3 regions of the Streptomyces sp. 840.1 genome follow, and region 2 is predicted to be linked to each of the others. Evidence: riboswitches for the same ligand, from Rfam matches in the RefSeq annotation. Region 2 holds a riboswitch; each other region holds the start of a gene.
The links. Region 2 has a riboswitch for thiamine pyrophosphate ahead of thiO (glycine oxidase ThiO). Riboswitches for the same ligand answer to the same signal wherever they lie in the genome.
Positions count from the first base shown of each region.

Region 1: linked by a shared signal. The riboswitch ahead of EDD93_RS00395 (thiamine ABC transporter substrate binding subunit) and the one ahead of thiO (glycine oxidase ThiO) in region 2 are both predicted to bind thiamine pyrophosphate.
Region 3: linked by a shared signal. The riboswitch ahead of thiC (phosphomethylpyrimidine synthase ThiC) and the one ahead of thiO (glycine oxidase ThiO) in region 2 are both predicted to bind thiamine pyrophosphate.

Region 1 is NZ_RJUU01000001.1:98,477-103,621, forward strand. Features, by position in the region: gene EDD93_RS00390 (iron ABC transporter permease) at 1-951, opposite strand, end outside; gene EDD93_RS00395 (thiamine ABC transporter substrate binding subunit) at 1,038-2,141, opposite strand; TPP riboswitch at 2,224-2,340, opposite strand; gene rlmN (23S rRNA (adenine(2503)-C(2))-methyltransferase RlmN) at 2,382-3,488, opposite strand; gene EDD93_RS00405 (hypothetical protein) at 3,627-4,154, shown strand; gene EDD93_RS00410 (phosphatidate cytidylyltransferase) at 4,228-5,145, opposite strand, start outside.
Region 2 is NZ_RJUU01000001.1:4,521,036-4,526,180, reverse strand. Features, by position in the region: gene metF (methylenetetrahydrofolate reductase [NAD(P)H]) at 1-391, opposite strand, end outside; gene thiE (thiamine phosphate synthase) at 536-1,189, opposite strand; gene EDD93_RS20700 (Rv2175c family DNA-binding protein) at 1,307-1,672, opposite strand; gene EDD93_RS20695 (NAD(P)/FAD-dependent oxidoreductase) at 1,755-2,939, opposite strand; TPP riboswitch at 3,133-3,245, shown strand; gene thiO (glycine oxidase ThiO) at 3,243-4,421, shown strand; gene thiS (sulfur carrier protein ThiS) at 4,418-4,636, shown strand; gene EDD93_RS20680 (thiazole synthase) at 4,639-5,145, shown strand, end outside.
Region 3 is NZ_RJUU01000001.1:2,205,465-2,210,609, reverse strand. Features, by position in the region: gene EDD93_RS10100 (helix-turn-helix domain-containing protein) at 1-440, shown strand, start outside; gene EDD93_RS10095 (SsgA family sporulation/cell division regulator) at 542-979, shown strand; gene EDD93_RS10090 (YibE/F family protein) at 1,062-2,396, opposite strand; TPP riboswitch at 2,467-2,600, shown strand; gene thiC (phosphomethylpyrimidine synthase ThiC) at 2,593-4,386, shown strand; gene EDD93_RS10080 (DUF4440 domain-containing protein) at 4,536-4,949, opposite strand; gene EDD93_RS10075 (helix-turn-helix domain-containing protein) at 4,974-5,145, shown strand, end outside.

The DNA of each region.
Region 1 (5,145 bases), 4.4 Mb from region 2:
CGAGCCCAGCGCCCGGTAGTAGCCGAGGCCGTGACCGCCGGGCAGGTCGAGCGAGCGCTCCACCAGGATGGCGAGCGGCAGCAGGATCAGCACCAGCACGGTCAGCAGAACGCCTGTGAGCAGCGCCCATTGGCCCGCGCCGCGCGGTCGGCGGGCGGTCTGCGCCGGGTCGACGAGCTTCAGCGCGGTCTCCCTGCGCCGTACGGTCCAGGCGTGCACGGCGAGGATCGCGCCGACTGCGGCGAACTGCACGAGCGTGAGCACCGCTGCCGTGGGCAGGGCGAGCAACTGCGCGGTCTGGCGGTAGATCTCCACCTCCAGCGTGGAGAATCCGGGGCCGCCGAGGATCTGGACGACGCCGAAGGAGGTGAAGGTGAAGAGGAAGACCATCAGCGCGGCCGCGGCCACGGCGGGAGCGAGCGCCGGAAGCGTCACCCGCCGCCAGGCGGCGAACCGTCCGGCGCCCAGGACCCGCGCCGCCTCCTCCTGCCGGGGGTCCAGCTGCGACCACAGCCCGCCGACGGTGCGCACGACGACCGCGTAGTTGAAGAAGACATGGGCCAGCAGGATCGCCCACACCGTGGTGTCGAGCCGGACGCCCCACAGGTCGTCGAGGAAACCCCCGCGCCCCAGCAACGCCAGGAACGCGGTGCCCACGACGACGGTCGGCAGCACGAACGGCACCGTGACGACCGCGCGCAGCAACTGCTTGCCCGGGAAGTCGAACCGGGCGAACACGTAGGCGCCCGGCAGGGCGATCAGCAGGGTCAGCGCGGTCGAGGCGAGCGCCTGCCAGAGCGTGAACCAGAGGACCTCGCGGATGTCCGGCCGGCTCAGCACCTCGCCGATCCGGCCGAACTGCCAGACGCCGCCGTCCTTGAGCCCGCGTCCCACGATCGCGACGACGGGGTAGGCGAAGAACACCGCGAAGAAGGCGACGGGCACGGCCATCAGACCGAGCCGCACCGCGCTCCCGCGCCGCGACCGGGTGCGCGCGGCCTTCCCGCGCGCGCCCGGTCCGCGTACGGGAGGCTTCGCTACTTCACTACGAGCGAGGACCATGACTGGACCCACTGCTCACGGTTCTTGGCGATCGTGTCGGGGGCGACGGTCGCCGGCTTGTCCGCGGTGGTCCCGAACCTGGTGAAGAGTTCCGGCACCTTCGCGCCCTTGGTGACCGGGCTGACGAACATGTTGAGCGGCATGTCCTCCTGGAACTTCTTGCTGATCAGGAAGTCCAGCAGGGCCTTGCCGCCCGCCTCGTTCTTCGCGCCGTCGAGCAGACCGGCGAACTCGATCTGCCGGAAGCACGTCGCGGTGGCGACCCCGGTCGGGGCGGTCTTGGGCTGCGGGTCCGCGTACAGCACCTCGACGGGCGGGCTGGAGGCGTAGCTGACGACGAGCGGCCGGTCGGCCTTGGCCTTCTTGCCGCCGGCCGAGCCGGAGAACGCCTCGTTGTACGCCTGCTCCCAGCCGTCGACGACCTTGACGCCGTTGTCCTTCAGCTTCTTCCAGTAGTCCTGGTAGCCGTCCTGGCCGTAGGTGGCGATGCTGCCGAGGAGGAAGCCGAGGCCGGGCGACGAGGTCGCGGCGTTCTCGGTGACGAGGAGGTTCTTGTACGCGGGCTTCGCCAGGTCGTCGAAGGACTTCGGCGGTGCGAGCTTCTTGTCCGCGAAGTACTTCTTGTCGTAGTTGACGCAGATGTCGCCGGTGTCGACCGGGGTGACCCGGTGCTTCGCGGCGTCCAGCTGGACGTCGGACGCGACCTGGCCGAGGCCCTTGGCGGCGTACGGCGTGAAGAGGCCGTTGTCGAGTGCGCGGGACAGCAGGGTGTTGTCGACGCCGAAGAACACGTCGCCGCGCGGTGAGCCCTTGGTCAGGATCTCCTGGTTGAGGGCGGCGCCGGCGTCACCGCTCTTCAGCACCTTGACCGTGTAGCCGGTCTCCCGGGTGAACTCCTTCAGCACGCCCTTGGACGCGTTGAAGGAGTCGTGGCTGACGAGCGTGACGGTCTTGGAGCCGGAGCCCTTGGTGCCGCCGGAACCGGACCCCGAGTCGTCGGAGCTCCCGCAGCCGGCGAGCGCGGTCGCGCCGATCGCCGCGGCGACGGCGGTCACCGCGAGCTTCTTGGTGGTGCTCATGTGATTCCTCCTGGGGGTGACCAGGAAGAGACGCGGCCCTGCCCGCGCCGGCGGAGAACCGGAAGCGGGCAGGGCGCAACAGCTTGAGTAAGGTCCGAACTTCCTACCCGGAATGACCCGGGCGAGGTTCAGAGGGTCTGCGGCCAACCTGTCCTCGGTGCCGCACTCTCAGCGCTGTGGCGCTCCCCTGTCGGAATATGAAGTTGAATTCACGCCCAGGCTACACGGCTGGTTCCGGCCTCAGCGCTCGGACGCCGCGAGCTGCCCGCAGGCTCCGTCGATCTCCTGGCCGCGGGTGTCCCGCACGGTCACCGGCACCCCGTGGGCGGCGATGGCCTCGACGAACGCCTTCTCGTCCTCGGGCCGCGAGGCGGTCCACTTCGAGCCCGGCGTCGGGTTCAGCGGGATCAGGTTGACGTGGACCCGCTTGCCCTTGAGGAGCCGGCCGAGCCGGTCACCGCGCCAGGCCTGGTCGTTGATGTCACGGATCAGCGCGTACTCGATGGAGATGCGGCGACCGGACTTCTCCGCGTACTCCCAGGCCGCGTCCAGCACCTCGCGCACCTTCCACCGGGTGTTCACGGGGACGAGGGTGTCGCGCAGCTCGTCGTCCGGGGCGTGCAGCGAGACGGCGAGACGGCACTTGAAGCCCTCGTCCGCGAAGCGCAGCATCGCCGGCACCAGGCCGACGGTCGAGACGGTGATCCCGCGCTGCGACAGCCCCAGCCCGTCGGGCTCGGGGTCGGTCAGCCGGCGGATGGAGCCGACCACCCGGTTGTAGTTGGCGAGCGGCTCGCCCATGCCCATGAAGACGATGTTGGAGAGCCGCGCCGGACCCCCGGGGACCTCGCCGTCGCGCAGCGCCCGCATGCCGTCCACGATCTGGTGGACGATCTCCGCGGTGGAGAGGTTGCGGTCGAGACCGGCCTGTCCGGTGGCGCAGAACGGGCAGTTCATCCCGCAGCCGGCCTGCGAGGAGATGCACATCGTGACGCGCTCGGGGTAGCGCATCAGGACGGACTCGACGAGCGTCCCGTCGTGCAGCTTCCACAGCGTCTTGCGGGTGGTGTCGTCGTCGCAGCTGATGTGGCGGACCACGGACATCAGCTCGGGGAACAGCGCCTCCGCGAGCTTGTCCCGCGACCCGGCCGGGATGTTGGTCCACTCCGACGGGTCGTGCGCGTACCGCGCGAAGTAGTGCTGCGAGAGCTGCTGGGCGCGGAAGGGCTTCTCGCCGGTCGCGGCGACGGCTTCCTTGCGCTCGGCGGGCGTGAGGTCAGCGAGGTGCCGCGGCGGCTTCTTGGCTCCGCGGGGCGCGACGAAAGTGAGTTCTCCGGGCTTAGGCATGGTTCTTCCAGTGTCGCAGACCCGCGGCGGTGCCCCCGCCCCCCGCCGACGGGGCCCGGCGGAGCAGCGCTGAGCGGGGCCGGACGGGGTATCCGGAGGAAGAGGGACGGCCCGCCGACCACGCAGGAGGTATCAGTCGTGCACACCGTGAAGCGCTGGTTCAGTCACAGCCTGCCCGCACAGGCCCTGGTGCTCTTCGTGCTGGGACTGGGCTTCGGAGCCGTGTTCCGCCGGGACGATCATCCGGCCTTATGGGCGGTCCAGAGCCTGCTCTACACCGCCGTGATCATCGGGGTCGTGGCGTACCAGCGCCGCAGGACCAGCCGGGCGACCGGCGCGCGGCCCGGCACGGTCGACGACCTCAGCCGCAGGATCCGGCACCGCGAGGTGCCCGAGGACCCGGAGGAGCGGGCGCTCATGGGGCGGCTGGTCGAGGACCAGCTCGGGAAGATGGAGCGGGGCAGCCGGTGGCTGCCCTACTGGCTGGGCCTGATGGGCCTGATCGCGGTGGGCATGCTGGTCCTCGGGGCCACCACCGGCTCACTGGCCTTCCCCGTGGTCTTCGCCGTGGGCGTGATCGCGTTCTGTTGCGGGGTCCTGTGGATGCACAAGCGGACGATGGGGCTCCTTCACCACATGCGCTCGGCCCTGCGGGACCGTGTCTGACGTCACCGGAAACGGGTGAGGGCCCACCGTCCGGAGACGGTGGGCCCTCATCCGTGGCGACGCGTACGACCGCTCAGCCGGAGCCGACGAAGATCACCATCAGCAGCCAGACCACCGGCGCGGTCGGCAGCAGGGAGTCCAGCCGGTCCATGATTCCGCCGTGTCCGGGGAGCAGCGTGCCCATGTCCTTGATCCCGAGGTCCCGCTTGATCATGGACTCGCCGAGGTCACCCAGGGTGGCGCTGGCGGCGACCGCGAGGCCGAGCAGCAGGCCCTGCCACCAGGAGCCGTCGTCGATCAGGAACTGCATGCACAGCGCGCCGGCCACCATCGCGAAGCTCACGGCACCGAAGAGGCCCTCGCGGGTCTTTCCGGGGCTGATCCGGGGGGCGAGCTTGTGCTTGCCGAACCGCCAGCCGACGGCGTACGCGCCGGTGTCGCTGACCACGGTCAGCAGCAGGAAGGTCAGCACCCGCATCGGTCCGTCGTCCGCCGTCAGGAGCATGGCGACGAAGGTGGCCAGGAACGGTACGTAGAACGCGGCGAAGACGCCGGCCGTGACGTCCTTGAGGTAGCCCTCCGGCGGTTCGGTCATCCGCCAGACGAGCACCGCGAGGGCGGTCAGCGCCATGGCGGCCCAGGCGCCCTCGGCGCCTCGCGCGTAACCGGCCACGACCATCGCCGCGCCACCGACCGCGAGGGGTACGAGCGGAGCCTTGATCCCCTTGCGCTCCTGCAGACGGGAGGTGAGCTCCCACAGGCCCACGACGACGGCGACCACGATCACCCCGACGAAGACGGCCTTGACGACGAAGAGTGAGGCGACGACGACGGCGCCGAGGCCCACGCCGACCCCTATGGCGGCTCCCAGATCACGCCCCGCGCGTTTCTTCTGCGGGGGCGGCGGCGCGGTGGACATGGGCTCCTGCGGCTTCTCGTCGCGGAACAGGGGGCCGCCGCTCAGGCGTGCGGCCCCCTGGTCCCGGTCATC
Region 2 (5,145 bases):
ACGGGCCCATCGGGTCGCCGGGCGGGTCCCCGCGCACGGCGAGGATGTTCCGGATACCGGCGTCCGCGTACTGGCCGATCATGTTGCGCAGTTCGGCGATGGAGTGGTTCACCGCCGTGAGGTGCGCGACCGGGGTGAGGGTGGACTCGGCGGCGATGTCCTGGGTCGCCTTCACCGTCCCGGCCCGGGTGGACCCACCTGCTCCGTACGTCACCGATACGAAGCTCGGCCCCACCGCCTCAATCCGGCGCAGCGCGTTCCACAGGTTGCGCTCGCCCTTCTCGGTCTTGGGCGCCCAGAACTCGAAGGAGTGCAGGGTCTTGCCGGTCGCGAGCATCTCACGCACGGTGCGCGCGCGATCTGTCCTGGTGGAGGGTGTGCCAAGGGCCATACCGGCAGGTTAACCAGGGCGTGACGGCCACCCAACCGAACTGGCGAGATTTGCCCGAATTGACCGGTACTTGTCCACGCTTCGGACACCGATGTCCCAAACACGCCCCTCGGGAGCCCCGTCCGCCCCGGCCGTTCCGCCGGATCAGGCGTCGGCGCGGGCCCGGATCCGCTTGGCCAGGTCCGCGGCGGCGGCGGCCGGGTCCGCGGCCTCGGTGAGGGCCCGGACGACGACGACGCGGCGCGCTCCGGCGTCGAGCACCTCGTCGAGGTTGCCGGCATCGATGCCGCCGATGGCGAACCACGGGCGGGCCGGGGCGAGGGAGGCGGCGTAGCGCACGAGGTCCAGGCCGGGTGCGTGGCGGCCCGGCTTGGTCGGGGTGGGCCAGCAGGGGCCGGTGCAGAAGTAGTCAACGCCCGCCTCGGTGACGGCGGCGTCGACCTCGGCCTCGGCGTGCGTGGAGCGGCCGATGACCACGCCCTGGCCGATGATCGCGCGGGCGGCCGGCACCGGCAGGTCGCCCTGGCCCAGGTGCAGCACGTCGGAGCCGATGGCGTGGGCGACGTCGGCCCGGTCGTTGACCGCGAGGAGCTTGCCGTACCGCCGGCAGGCGTCGGCGAGGACCGCGAGGTGGTCGAGCTCCTCGGCCGCCTCCATGCCCTTGTCGCGGAGCTGGACGATGTCCACCCCGCCGGAGAGGACCGCGTCGAGGAACTCGGGGAGGTCTCCCTGACGCCTGCGGGCGTCCGTGCACAGGTAGAGCCGGGCGTCGGACAGCTGCGCGCGAGGCGTGGACATGGTGCGGTTCCCCCCGGGAAAACGATGACGTTCGGTAGGCGGTGCGGAGTCGGCAGGCGGCGCTGCGGAGGGGTGCGGGCCGCGCCGTGCGGCCCGCACCCCCGGTACGGCTGTCGGTCAGACGGCGAGCGCCTGGGCGCGGCGCTTCACCTCCGTGCCGCGATTCTCACTCAGCGCCTGCGCGGGCGTACCCGGCAGGCTCGGGTCGGGGGTGAAGAGCCATTCCAGCATCTCCTCGTCGGAGTAGCCGTCGTCCCTCAGGAGCGTCAGGGTCCCCGAAAGGCCCTTGACCACCTTGTCGCCGTCGATGAAGGCGGCAGGCACCTGGAGCGCCCGGTTCTCACCACGTCGTACGGCGATGAGCTGGCCCTCCTTGACCAGCTGCCGCACACGCGTCACCTGGATATCGAACATTTCGGCGATATCGGGAAGGTGGAGCCAGGCAGGGACGAGAGCATCGATCTTTGCGTCAATCTCGGTCACGGGACAAGCCTGCCATCCCGGACTGACAGCCGACACCCGGACTCCGCCCTTCAGGGCCCCGCGCCCCCCGCCGGAGGCCCGGCTACCGGGATACCGCCGACTTCAGCGGCACGGCGGCGTCACCGGCCCGCTCCGGGTCGAGCCGCGTGCCGGCCTCGATGAGCTTGCGCCCCTGGATCAGATCGCGCGGCCTGCCGACGGAGAGCACCGCGACCAGCACACCGTCGCGCAGCCAGCACACCGACCAGGCGGGGCCGGCCGGATCGCCTCGCCACAGCAGGGTGTCCGCTCCGTCGTGGTGGCCCGCGTACTGCACGAACCGGCCGAACTGCTCGGACCAGAAATAAGGCACGGGGTCGTAGGCGGGCGGCTCCTCCCCGCCCTCGCCCGCGGCCCCGATGATGTGGGCGGCCGCGGTCCGCGGGCCCTGCAGCGCGTTGTCCCAGTGGTGGACCAGCAGCCGCGCCCCGTAGCGCGCGGAGGGGAAGGAGGCGCAGTCGCCCACGGCGTACACGTCGGGCAGCGAGGTGCGCAGCGCCGCGTCGGCGGTCACCGACCCGTCGGGCCCGAGCTGGACACCGGAGCCGGCCAGCCAGCCGGTGGCGGGCCGTGCGCCGATCCCCACGACGACGGCGTCGGCCGGCAGGGTGCGGCCGTCCGCCAGGACCACCCGGCCGGGCTCGACGCGGGCCACCCGCGCCCCGGTGAGGAGTTCGGCGCCGCTCTCCGCGTACCAGGCGGCCATCGGTGCGGCGACCTCGGCGGGCAGGGCGCCCGCGAGGGGCCGGGCCGCGGCCTCGACGACGGTGACCTCGCAGCCCGCGGCGCGGGCCGCGGTGGCGAACTCGGCGCCGATCCAGCCCGCGCCGACGACCACGACGGCGTGCCGCGCCTCCAGGACGGGCCGCAGCCGCGCCGCGTCGTCCAGGGTGCGCAGCAGATGGACGCCGGGCACGCCCCCGGAGCCGGGCAGCACGACGGGTTCCGCGCCGGTGGCGACGACCAGGACGTCGTAGGGGACGGGCCCCTGGGAGGTGTCCAGTTCGTGGTCGGCGGCACGCAGGCCCGCGACCTCGACGCCCAGCCGGAGCTCGATGCCGAGTGTCTCGAAGTCGATGTCGAAGGCGGATTCCTCGGCCTTGCCGAGCAGTACCGCCTTGGAGAGCGGTGGGCGGTCGTAGGGCTGGTGGGGTTCGGCGCCGATGAGGGTGAGCGCGCCGGTGAAGCCCTGCTCCCGCAGGGCCACCGCCGTCTGCACGCCCGCCATGCCCGCACCGACGACGACCACCCGCCGCCCGGCCCGCTCCGACTGCCGCTCCGGTCGCTCCGCCCGCTGCTGCTCGTTCACCCGACCACCTTAATCAACTGACGGTCCGTCAGGAAAGGGGTCCCTCGCGGTCCCCGTACCGCCGCCCTCCTGCTTTACCCGGTACGGGGGGCGGGGTCTAGGGTGGCCCACGTAAAAGACTCGCGGGAGCCCGGACGCACCGGGCTGAGAGGGAGGCTGGGCGGCCTCCGACCGTACGAACCTGATCCGGGTCATGCCGGCGAAGGGAGGGGCTGGATGCCCATGCCTGTCCACCGCGCGAGCGGGTCCGACGTCCTGGTCATCGGGGGCGGGATCATCGGCCTGGTGACCGCCTGGCGGGCCGCGCAGCGCGGTCTGTCGACCGCCGTCGTCGATCCCGGCCCCGGCGGCGGGGCCGCCCGGGTCGCGGCCGGGATGCTGGCCGCCGTCACCGAACTGCACTACGGCGAGGAGATGCTGCTGGGGCTCAACGTCGCCTCCGCGGCGCGCTACCCGGCGTTCGCGGCCGAGCTGGAGGCGACGAGCGGGCAGGACATCGGCTTCCGCGCCTGCGGCACCCTGGCCGTCGCGCTGGACACCGACGACCGCGCCCATCTGCGGGAGCTGCACGAGCTGCAGCGCCGCTCCGGGCTGGAGTCGGAGTGGCTGACCGGCCGCGAGTGCCGGCGTCTGGAACCGATGCTCGCGCCCGGCGTACGCGGCGGCCTCCGGGTCGACGGCGACCACCAGGTCGACCCGCGCCGGCTGGCCGCCGCGCTGCTGACGGCGTGCGAGCGGGCCGGGGTCGTCTTCCACCGGCAGCGGGCCGAACGGCTCCGCGTGGTGCGCGACCGGGCGACCGGGGCCGTGCTCACCGACGGTTCGGAGCCGGCCGCCGATCAGGTCGTGCTCGCCGCCGGCAGCTTCAGCGGCCGGCTCGCGGGCGTGCCCGATCAGGTCCTGCCGCCGGTCCGCCCGGTCAAGGGCCAGGTGCTGCGGCTGACCGTACCCACCGCGTACGCCCCCTTCCTCAGCCGCACCGTGCGGGCCGTGGTGCGCGGCAGCCACGTCTATCTCGTACCGCGCGAGAACGGCGAGCTGGTGGTCGGCGCCACCAGCGAGGAGATGGGCTGGGACACCACCGTGACCGCCGGCGGGGTCTACGAGCTGCTGCGCGACGCCCACGAGCTGGTGCCCGGCATCACCGAACTGCCGCTCACCGAGACCCGGGCCGGTCTGCGCCCCGCCTCCCCCGACAACGCCCCGCTGCTCGGCCGCACCGCGCTGCCCGGCCTCCACCTCGCCACCGGCCACCACCGCAACGGGGTGCTCCTCACCCCGGTCACCGGTGACGCCATGGCGCAGCTGCTGGCCGACGGCGAGCTGCCCGAGGTGGCCCGCCCCTTCTCCCCCGGCCGCTTCCCGGCCGCCGCCCCCGTCCGACAGGAGCAGCACGCATGACCGCGCCCACTTCCCTGGCCGTCTCCGTGAACGGCGAGGCCGTCACCGTCGCCGGGGGCACCACCCTGGACGCCCTCGTCGCGACCCTGACCTCAGCGACGTCGGGGGTCGCTGCGGCGCTGAACGAGACCGTCGTGCCGCGCGGGCAGTGGTCCGCCGCGACGCTCACCGACGGCGACCGGGTCGAGGTCCTGACCGCTGTCCAGGGAGGCTGACCGTGTCCGACGACCTCTTCACCCTCGGGGACACCGTCTTCGGCTCCCGGCTGATCATGGGGACGGGCGGGGCACCCAGCCTCGACGTGCTGGAGCGCTCGCTGACCGCCTCCGGCACCGAGCTGACCACCGTCGCGATGCGCCGCCTGGACCCGACCGTGCGGGGCTCCGTGCTCTCGGTGCTGGAGAAACTCTCCATCCGCGTCCTGCCGAACACCGCGGGCTGCTTCACGGCGGGCGAGGCCGTGCTCACCGCCCGCCTGGCCCGCGAGGCGCTCGGCACCGACTGGATCAAGCTGGAGGTGGTGGCCGACGAGCGCACCCTGCTGCCCGACCCGGTCGAGCTGCTGGACGCCGCGGAGATCCTGGTGGACGACGGTTTCACCGTGCTGCCGTACACCAACGACGACCCGGTGCTGGCCCGGAAACTGGAGGACGTGGGGTGCGCGGCGGTCATGCCGCTCGGCTCCCCCATCGGTTCGGGGCTCGGCATCCGCAACCCGCACAAC
Region 3 (5,145 bases), 2.3 Mb from region 2:
ACCGCGACGGCGAGATCGAACTCCTCGCGGTCGCCGACACCCCGGCCGCGCCCGCGGTGGACGAATGGGCCGCCTTCCAGGAGACCGGGCACGCCCACGCGATCGGCCAGTGTCTGCTGAGCCAGCTCGACGAGAAGGCCCTCGAGGACCACCTCGACCGCCATCCGGTCCGTCCGCTGACCCGGTACTCCGTACGCGACCGTCCGGAGCTCCTTGAACGGCTGCGGTCGCTGGAGCGAATGGAACCCGTCATCGAGCGGCAGGAGTACGCCCTCGGGACGGTCTGCGCGGCCATCCCGATCGCGGCCGGCTTCACGGCAGCGGCGATGGCCATTTCGGTACCCCTGGATCAGGAAGAACGATTGCTCCCCGCAGTCGAACGACTACGTGGCGAAGTGGCCAGCCTCTTGCGTTCGTTCGTGTTCTCTATCAGTATCTGAAAAATCACTCCTTGTGATCTGCTATCGCGTGCACCACGATGGCGTCAATAGGGCCATGGGGGATCATTCCTGGCCAGATTCATCTACTGCGGGGTTGAACGATGCGCGAGTCGGTTCAAGCTGAGGTCATGATGAGCTTCCTCGTCTCCGAGGAGCTCTCATTCCGTATCCCGGTGGAGCTCCGGTACGAAGTGTGCGATCCGTACGCGATCCGGATGACCTTCCATCTCCCCGGCGATGCCCCCGTCACCTGGGCTTTTGGCCGTGAGCTGCTGCTCGATGGCCTGAACAGCCCCAGTGGCGACGGCGACGTACACATCGGGCCGACCGAGCCCGAAGGGCTGTGCGACGTCCACATCCGGCTCCAGGTGGGGGCGGATCGTGCCCTCTTCAGGGCGGGCACAGCACCTCTTGTGGCCTTTCTCGACCGGACGGACAAGCTCGTCCCGCTCGGCCAGGAGTGCACGCTGGGTGACTTCGAGGGCAATCTGGAAGAGGCATTGGGGCGAATTCTGGCCGAGGAGCAGAACGCCGGCTGACGGGGAACCGCCCTTCCGGCCCCGGGTGCCGGTCGAACACCACACCTGCCGAACGGGTGAATCACTCTCCGTGTGCACCTGTTCAGGCCTTCGCCCGTCGCCGGCGTCCTCTGCCACTCCGTACGGGTGCCGAAGCTCCGGCTTCCGCGCCGACCCCCGTACGGTCTGCGGAGACGACCAGCGCCGCGAGCGCGGTGGTCACCGGCACCGAGGCGACCAGCCCGATCGAGCCGACCAGTGTCCGAACGATCTCCTCCGCCACCAGCTCGCTGTTGGCCACCGTGCCCACGCTGCTCTGGGCGATCGAGAACAACAGCAGCAGCGGAAGCGCGGCGCCCGCATAGGCGAGCACCAGGGTGTTGACCACCGAGGCGATGTGATCCCTTCCGATTCTGATACCTGCCCGGTAAAGCTGCTTCGCACTCATGGTCGGGTCCGCCTGGTGCAGTTCCCAGACAGCCGAGGTCTGGGTGACCGTCACGTCGTCGAGCACCCCGAGGGAACCGATGATGACGCCGGCCAGAAGCAGACCGCTCATGTCGATGTGCGGATACAGGCCGTGGATGAGGCCCGTGCTGTCGTCGGTGTTCCCGCTCAGGCTCGCCCAGCCGATGAAGAGTGAGCCGAGCAGCCCGATCAGCAGCAGCGAGATCAGGGTGCCGACGACCGCGACGGAGGTGCGGGCGGTCAGCCCGTGGCAGATGTAGAGGGCGATCAGCATGATGGCGCTCGCCCCGACCACTGCCACGACCAGCGGATTCGAGCCCTGCAGAATGGCCGGAAGGATGAACAGGGTCAGCACGCCGAACGACAGGGCGAGCGCCACCAGCGCCATGACCCCGCGCAGTCTGCCCACGACGACCACCGCGACTGCGAAGATCCCGGCCAGCAGCGCCATCGGGAACTTCCGGTTCACGTCCGTCACGGAGTACTGGAGGTCGTGGGGCGCGTCGGGGGCGTACGCGACGACGACTTCCTGCCCCTCGCGGAGCTGTCGCGGTGCGCCGGGCTGGATCACCTCGATGAAGGTGCGCCCCTTGTCGTCGCCGCTTGTGACCTCGACCGTGGCCTTCTCGCAGTCCGCGGCCCCGCCGCCGGTGGCCGGGTCCTTGGCCGGCGGTGTCTCGCCGTCGACGGGCAGCTGGGCCGCGTTCACGTCCTTGCAGTCGACCTTGTCGATGTTCACCACCTTGGCCTGTTGGGTCTGCCGGTCGAAACCGACACCGGTGCGCTCGTGCGCCGGCGCACCACCGGGCCAGAGCACGACGAGACCGACGGCGACCGCGGCCGCGAACGGGATCAGCACGGCGGCGATCACCTTGCGCAGGTGCTTGGACACGGGAGCGGCGGGTCCGTGCGAGTGCGTGTGGGCGTGCTGATGGGACGGCTGCTCGGGAACGATATGGGGGGACGTCACCGGCCGATCATCGCAAGACGAGCGAGGCCCACTGTTCAGCACACCCGCGAGGGCGTTAGCGTGGTGGCACCTTTGCACACGCGGGAGCTCGGAGCACCGGGCTGAGAGGGCGCTGATCTCCGTACGTCCGTACGGGACAAGCTGCGCCGACCGCCGAACCTGTTACCGGGTAATGCCGGCGTAGGGAGTAGGTCTCATGACCACAGCGGACGCACGTATGCCTGCCTCCAATCAGAGCGACGAGGCCGGGAAGTCCATCGGCTGGCACAAGGGGTACGTCCAGGGCTCGCGCCCGGACCTCCGGGTGCCGGTCCGTCAGGTGCACCTCAGCAACGGCAAGGACGTGACGCTCTACGACACGTCGGGGCCGTACACCGATCCTGGTGTCGACACCGATGTCCGCCGCGGACTCGCCCCGTTGCGCGAGAACTGGATCATCGCCCGCGGCGACACCGAGGAGTACGCGGGCCGCGCCGCCCGTCCCGAGGACGACGGGATCAAGCACACCTCGCCGCGCGGCGGGCTGCGCAATCTGGACGCGGTCTTCCCCGGCCGCCCGCGCCAGCCGCGGCGCAGCCGGGACGGGAACCCGGTGACCCAGCTCGGGTACGCCCGACGCGGCGAGATCACCCCGGAGATGGAGTACGTGGCGATCCGGGAGAACGTCGCGCCCGAGGTGGTGCGCGAGGAGATCGCCGCAGGCCGGGCCGTGCTGCCGGCCAACGTCAACCACCCGGAGATCGAGCCGATGATCATCGGCAAGCGGTTCCTGGTGAAGGTGAACGCCAACATCGGCAACTCCGCGGTGACGTCCTCCATCGAGGAGGAGGTGGACAAGATGACCTGGGCGACCAAGTGGGGCGCCGACACGGTCATGGACCTTTCCACCGGGCGCAACATCCACACCACCCGTGAGTGGGTACTTCGCAACTCCCCCGTGCCGATCGGCACCGTGCCCCTCTACCAGGCCCTCGAGAAGGTCGACGGCAGGGCGGAGGAGCTGACTTGGGAGATCTACAAGGACACCGTGATCGAGCAGGCCGAGCAGGGCGTCGACTACATGACGGTCCACGCCGGCGTGCGCCTGCCGTACGTGCCGCTGACCGCCCGCCGCAAGACCGGCATCGTCTCCCGGGGCGGCTCGATCATGGCGGCCTGGTGCCTCGCACACCACAAGGAGTCGTTCCTGTACGAGCACTTCGAGGAGCTCTGCACGATCCTCGCCTCGTACGACGTGACGTACTCGCTGGGTGACGGGCTGCGGCCCGGATCGATCGCGGACGCCAACGACGAGGCGCAGTTCGCCGAACTGCGCACGCTCGGCGAGCTGAACACGGTCGCCAAGCGGCTCGGCGTCCAGACGATGATCGAGGGCCCCGGGCACGTCCCGATGCACAAGATCAAGGAGAACATCGACCTTCAGCAGGAGATCTGCGAGGAGGCGCCGTTCTACACGCTCGGCCCGCTGACCACCGATGTCGCACCGGCGTACGACCACATCACCTCGGGCATCGGCGCCGCGATGATCGCCTGGTGGGGGACGGCGATGCTCTGTTACGTCACGCCCAAGGAGCACCTCGGCCTGCCCAACCGGGATGACGTGAAGACCGGTGTGATCACCTACCGGATCGCGGCCCATGCGGCGGACCTCGCCAAGGGGCACCCGGGGGCGCAGGAGTGGGACGACGCGCTGTCGGACGCCCGGTTCGAGTTCCGGTGGGAGGACCAGTTCAACCTGGCGCTCGATCCGGACACGGCACGGGAGTTCCATGACGAGACGCTGCCGGCCGAGCCGGCGAAGACGGCGCACTTCTGCTCGATGTGCGGTCCGAAGTTCTGCTCCATGAAGATCAGCAGGAGCATCACCGAGCAGTTCGCTCCCGACCTGGTCGCCTCGGCCTCGGACGAGGAGATCGAGGCGGGGATGCTGGAGAAGTCCAAGGAGTTCGCGGCGAGCGGGAACCGGGTGTACCTGCCGCTGGCGGACTGACGCCCACGGTGCGCGTCCCGCGCTCCCGACCGGGTCCGGCCCGGTCGGGAGCCGGGGGGCGGTCGGGGGCGCGGCTCGGTGGCCAGGCGTGTTCGCGCCACCGGTCGGTCAGCGCGATGGGCATGCTCACGGCTGCGGTTGAGCGTGCGTCAGGCGCCGGAGCCCGGGTGGGGAGCCACGCCGAACGGGTTGTCGACGACGTATCGCCAGAAACCGTCCGCCCCGCGGCGAGCGATGTCCGTCGCCGTGCCCGCGATACGGACGTCGCTTCCGTCGACGGCGACTCCCTCGACGAGCCAGTCCACGATCAGGAGCGCGATGTCGCCCGCCTGGTACGTCCGGCGCGGCGTCACTCTGATCGGGACCCGCAGCGCGAGGAACTCGCCGTTGGCGCGCAGCCGCTGCGACCCCGTCGTCGGTTCGCCGGGGCGCGGGACGAAGACCGAGCCGGGCTCGTACATGAGGTCGAGGATCTCGGGGTCGAACGTGTTGAACGCCCGCGCGAGGGCGTGCGGATGCCCGGCGGCATCCGTGGCGAGCTGCACACTGGTGGAATGCGTCATACCTTCAGACAACAGTCCGTTGACGTGGGTCACCAAGCGGAAACCCTCGCGGGGCCGGATCGCGAACTGGCGCCGACCGAGCGGGGCCGCACCAGCCGTCCCGATCCCGGCTGCCCCGTCGAGGTGGCGCTCGCAGCGGTCTCCGGACGCTGGACGACGCTCGTCCTGCGTGAACTCATGGGCGGCCCGCTCGGCT